Xanthocytophaga agilis: one gene and its partner. The main gene of each other region encodes a partner of the protein of the gene in region 2 in a complex. Links are inferred from orthologs where the notes say so. Each region holds a gene or a part of one and is shown on either strand. Other genes may lie near its edges.

Region 1 (2,982 bases), on a different replicon or contig from region 2:
TCCTGTATTGTTAGTAAATCCAGCCCCAATGGTTGGGGTAAGAGAACCTGAAAGCAATCCACCGAAGGCTCTGTCTGTTGCGCTTGCAGAACCAAAACTATACGTATCTCCGGCTGTTCCGGAGCCTGTCCCGGCAGTATAGATTGCATTGGCATTGGTACCACTTTCTGCAAATGTCCACCCTGTAGGAACGGCGGTGCCAGTTCCACTAATGGCCAGGCTATTAAAGTCTTGCGTATAAGCAGAGTTAAGCGTTGTAATGGATACTTGTGCCCAGGCAGTAAAACTACATAGCCAGAAACACAACAGCATAGCCACCCGCTTAGTAAGGGGTAAAAAATGTTGCATAAATTGTAAGTAAAGGTTTGTTGAAAATATATGTAAAAGTACTGAGGATGAATAGAAGAGATGTTTCCTCAAAGTTAAGTTTCAGAAAAAAAAAGAATATCTGCAATATGATTTAAAACTTTTTAAATCAGGCACTTCCACTATCAGCAGCTAGGCCTCTGTCAGAATTAGCAGGGTATAATCTTCTTTAATGTGAGGAACATTGAAAGTAGAAATGAATCGAAAAATAATAGCTATAGCATTAGACAATCTTTGTACTTAAACGAAATATATACGAACCCATAACTATAAAACAAAATCCCTCATTAGAGACTATCTAATAAGGGATTGTTTTTGTATTCTTTTCAGATAATTACTTCGCGTAATTTACAGAACGCATCTCCCGAATCACCGTAACTTTAATCTGACCCGGATATTGCATATCCTTTTCAATCTTCTGGGCTATCTCAAAAGAGAGGTTATTCGCCTTATCATCTGTTACATTTTCAGCATCTACCATAACACGTAATTCACGTCCTGCCTGAATCGCAAAACATTTTTGAACGCCATCAAAACTCACAGCCAACTCTTCCAGTTCTTTCAGACGTTTGATATACGATTCCATCACTTCACGACGAGCCCCGGGACGAGAACCGGAAATAGCATCACATGCTTGGATAACCGGCGATATCATTGCAGTCATCTCAATTTCATCGTGGTGAGCGCCGATAGCATTACATACATCCGGATGTTCCTTATATTTCTGAGCCAGTTCCATACCTAAGATAGCGTGTGGCAACTCAGGTTCTTCCGGCCATACTTTTCCAATATCATGTAGGAGTCCGGCACGTTTAGCCATCTTCGCATTTAATCCCAGTTCAGCAGCCATTGTGGCACACAGCTTAGCAACCTCACGTGAGTGCTGAAGCAGATTCTGTCCATAAGAAGAACGGAAACGCATCCGGCCAATCAGTTTAATCAATTCAGGGTGTATACCATGAATACCTAAATCTATTACAGTACGCTCTCCGATTTCAACAATCTCTTCTTCAATACTCTTGGTTGTCTTTGTTACAATTTCCTCAATGCGGGCAGGGTGAATACGACCATCCTGCACCAAACGGTGCAATGACAAACGGGCAATTTCACGACGCACCGGATCAAAACCAGATATAATGATTGCTTCAGGTGTATCGTCTACAATAATCTCTACTCCGGTAGCAGCTTCCAATGCCCGGATATTGCGACCTTCCCGACCAATAATCTTTCCTTTTACATCATCCGACTCAATGTTGAATATAGATACGGCATTCTCTATAGCTTGTTCAGCAGCAGTACGTTGAATAGTTTCTATAACTATCTTCTTGGCTTCTTTTGTAGCAGTTAGCTTAGCTTCTTCTACAATATTTTTAACATAAGTTGATGCTTTTGACTCAGCTTCACTTTTCAGTGTTTCAATCAACTGATTTCTGGCATCTTCCGCTTTCAGATTGGCGATTTTCTCCAATTGCTCAATTTGTGATGAACGCATTTTTTCAGCCTCATCACGCTTTTTTGTGGCAACTTCAAGCTGTTCGACTAAATCTGTTTTTAGCTTATCCAGTTCGTCTTCCTTGCGTTTAGTCTGCTCCAGTGCTTTAGAAACAGCTTGTTCCTTTTGCACCAGATTTTGCTCTCGCTGTTTTAGCTTACCTTCGTTCGTAATAATAATTTGCTTTTTCTTATTTGATTCCTCTTCAAACTCCGTTCTGAGCTTCAAAAAGTTTTCTTTTGCTTCCAGTATCTTATCCTTCTTGATAGTCTCTGCATGGATTTCCGCCTCCTTTATGATCAGGCGTGCTTTTTCGTCAATCTCTTCTTCACGTCTTTTCAGAGATTTCTTAGCAAAGATCCGAAACAGGACTAACCAAACTATTACACCGATGACTACCTCAACTACCAATGAGAGAATCAAAAAATTTGTATTAGACATTTTCCTTTTGTCTTTAAGTGAAACGTAGACCACATGTAAAGCACAGACAGGTACACTCTATGTACCCTTATGCTGTCTTTAAATGCAAATGCAGACAAACAGGCAGGAGAGATATAATAGAAGAACTCTATCTGTTAAGATGGATGGAGTAAATTTTGTAATGATACAATCTTTTGAGTAACTGTATTCTGTAATGTGTCTTTCTCGGCTTCGAGTTTAAATTTTTCCAACATGGCCACAAAACTTACCATAGACAGGATGTCTTGCTTGTCAGCCCGTGCCCCATAGTTTTCCCGAAACTCGCGGCAACGTTCATTTAGCTCTTTCCCTACTGCACGATATAATTCTTCTTCAGCAGCAGGAATCCGCAGTGGATATTCTTTATCTAAAATCTTTATCTTAATCGAAATAACCTCATCCATGCTGCGTTACGATTGACTCAGGTACGCAATACATTTATCAATATCTTGTATATAAGCTTCTATTTTTCCCTTCAACTCTGCAGTATCTTTAACATCTGCACCTATTGAATTTACAATTTTAGTAATATTAAATTGTTTTTGAAAATTGTTTTGTAGGGTTTCTTGCTTTTTTTGTAATTTTTTTATTAGATCTGCTTGCTGACGTACGTGTCCTCGCAGTTGTTCACGCTCCTCGTCTGCACGTTCTAACTGACGACGCAG
Region 2 (2,903 bases):
CCTGTATATGGACAACAGGTAGATCGGGCAAATCCACAACGTGTGATGCGAGCCCTGGAAGTGAGTATTGGAACTGGAATGCCCTATTCTTCCTTTCGGAAAGGAACAAAAGTAGAACGACCTTTTCAGATTATAAAGATTGGTCTGAACCGTGATAGAGAAGAGTTATACCAGCGGATTGATTTACGTATGGACCTGATGCTGAAAAATGGTTTGGTAGATGAAGTTCGTAGTTTGGCAGCATATAGAGATAAAAATGCTCTACAAACTGTAGGATATAGAGAAGTGTTTGAATTTCTGGATGGTATGTATGACGAGGCTGAAATGATTCGTTTACTGAAACGAAATTCCAGGCGTTATGCAAAACGCCAGCTTACATGGTTTACCCGTGATACAGAATATCAATGGTTTCATCCTAGCCAGTTTAAAGAGATTGTACAGTATATAGAACAGCAGATGAATAATCCTAAACTGCCATAGGCTTAAATCCAAATAATGAAGCTATAATACGGTAAGGCATATGTTTACATAACTCATTGTAGTTGCCTCGTGCGGATCTGAATTTTTTCTGTGTTTGCAGCAAAAGAGACGCATTTTGGCTTAAAGCCGTTTGTAAGCGGTTTGCTTCGTTATTATCTGCAAATCCCAGGTTTTCAATGGATTGGGCAATTGTCTTAGTTTCTGCCGCCAGTTTGGTTTCATTGTAACCTCCTTCCTGATCAGCTACCAGATTGGTATTCAGTAATTCTCCCAACTGCATAAGTAACTGCACTCGCTGAAATGCTACCTTGCCTACATTCTGAAGATAGATATCTGTATTACTTTTGCGGGTTCTCAGACTATTAAGAACCACCATACCCCACAGAAATATTGCTCCTGTAATAACCAGAAGTATAGGTAGCACACCAATCCCTGTAACCTTAAATGCAAAAAGAGCGAAAATCATCATCTTATCTAACTACTGATAGTCAATATCAGACTTTGAACAGATGCACTACCATTCAAAGTCTGATATTGTGTAACTTATACTGTTATATACTTAAAATCTCTACAATACGAACCAGTTCATCACTAATAGGTTTGCTTAAGCTGATGCAGTCACGGAAAGGAGTATAGGTTAGCTTGTTGTTAATGATACCTACCATTACCCCTTGCTGTCCATTGATCAGACCTTCTACTGCACCAACACCCAGACGGCTTGCCAGAATCCGATCAAATGCTGTAGGACTACCACCACGTTGAATATGACCAAGATTGGTGATACGTATATCCGCATCCGGAAAATGTTTCTTTACTGTTGTTCCCACTTCTGTAGCACCTCCACTTTCTCCTTCTGCTACAATGATGATGAAAGAGGATTTGGAACGGCTCCAGCCTTCTTCCAATGTTTTAATAACTTCTCCAATAGGAGTAAAAGTTTCTGGAACCATTACTAATTCTGCACCCCCACCAATACCAGACTGAATGGCAATATATCCTGAATCACGACCCATTACTTCGATGAAGAAAATACGGTCATGAGAATCTGCTGTATCCCGAATCTTGTCGATAGCATCCAGTGCTGTATTTACAGCTGTATCATAGCCAATTGTATAATCAGTGCCATATAAGTCATTGTCAATAGTTCCTGGGGCACCTACTGCTGGTATACCATATTCTTCATAAAATATAGAGGCTCCCGTAAATGTTCCGTTTCCCCCAATTGCTACCAATCCCTCAATACCATATTTTTGTAACTGATCGTATGCTTTTGCCCGGCCTTCTTTGGTCATGAATTCTTTACTACGGGCAGATTTTAAAATGGTACCCCCTTTTTGGATGATATTGCTAACAGAATAGGATTGCATTTGAGAAATTTCTCCTCTGATCATGCCATCATATCCATGACGGATTCCGTATACTTCCAATCCATAATAAATAGCGCTTCGGACAACTGCACGCACACAAGCGTTCATGCCAGGGGCGTCTCCCCCAGAGGTGAAAATGGCTATTTTCTTCATAATTTTGATTTCAGGTAGCTTATTTCCGGATAATATGAAAGAAACTGGCTGCCTGATAATTTAATTGGCTATTTGCCAGATATGCAATGAATATACAGATATGTTTTGACTGTATATGTCTTGCTTGTATAATGATTCAGATTTTACAACTCGTTAAAAACGGTTGCGAAAATACACAGCTAAACTGAATAGTGGTATGAATTCTTTATAAAAATTGTGTTAAATCCTGAAAAAGGACTTTTAACACTTCCATATCCCTTCTTTTACTTATATAATCTTATGTTCTATCGGGAAAATAATATCGGCTTTTCTTTGCAAATCCTCAGAGTTTAAATTCTATATTTGAACCATTTTCCGAAAAACAATCTAAACTAATTTCGTTGAAAGGAGACATTACTGATAAAGATATACCATCTAAGTTGTCTTACAAGCAATGTTTTGTTTGTTGAATCTTAAATAAAATTTTATTTATCTGTAGAGGCTCTCCCAATATTCTGAACGCATGAAAACCAACAACCTCTTGCAAAAAGCCATTCCACATGTATTGGCTATTGTGGCTTTTCTAATTATCACTTTTGTTTATTTCTCGCCTGTTCTGGATGGAAAGACTATGTCGCAACATGATATTGTGCAAGCTAGAGGTGCAGGACATGAAGCAGGTTTGTATCGTGAAAAGACAGGACATTATCCTATGTGGACTAATAGTATGTTTGGAGGAATGCCTACTTATCTTATTGCCGCAGATTATCCTAATAGCTGGACTACCAAAGTAGGTCGTTTCTTCGCTAATCTGTTGCCGGAGCCCGCTAACTATGTGTTTTTGTATCTGATTGGATTTTATATCCTGCTGGCTGCATTGGGGTTTGATGCGTGGATAGGCGTGCTGGGGGCTATAGGGTTTGC

What was found.
Region 1: pfkA (region 2) and rny share a complex: the UniProt entries of both Bacillus subtilis proteins name them as parts of the possible RNA degradosome complex. The link is inferred for Xanthocytophaga agilis from one-to-one orthologs.

Annotation. Positions count from the first base shown.
Region 1 is NZ_JASJOU010000006.1:373,035-376,016, reverse strand. The notes cover bases 1-2,903. They hold rny (ribonuclease Y), read right to left. Parts: upstream 2,300-2,903; coding sequence 701-2,299; downstream 1-700. Other genes in these bases: QNI22_RS19670 (hypothetical protein), read right to left, coding at 2,728-2,903; QNI22_RS19675 (cell division protein ZapA), read right to left, coding at 2,434-2,721; QNI22_RS19685 (Ig-like domain-containing protein), read right to left, coding at 1-348. Also shown: more of QNI22_RS19670, read right to left, coding at 2,904-2,982. UniProt on the Bacillus subtilis protein: Endoribonuclease that initiates mRNA decay. Initiates the decay of all SAM-dependent riboswitches, such as yitJ riboswitch. Involved in processing of the gapA operon mRNA, it cleaves between cggR and gapA.
Region 2 is NZ_JASJOU010000020.1:159,651-162,553, forward strand. What follows is about bases 17-2,840. They hold pfkA (6-phosphofructokinase), read right to left. Parts: upstream 2,001-2,840; coding sequence 1,032-2,000; downstream 17-1,031. Other genes in these bases: miaA (tRNA (adenosine(37)-N6)-dimethylallyltransferase MiaA), read left to right, coding at 17-480; QNI22_RS36165 (LemA family protein), read right to left, coding at 467-949; QNI22_RS36175 (hypothetical protein), read left to right, coding at 2,503-2,840. Also shown: more of miaA, read left to right, coding at 1-16; more of QNI22_RS36175, read left to right, coding at 2,841-2,903. UniProt on the Bacillus subtilis protein: Catalyzes the phosphorylation of D-fructose 6-phosphate to fructose 1,6-bisphosphate by ATP, the first committing step of glycolysis.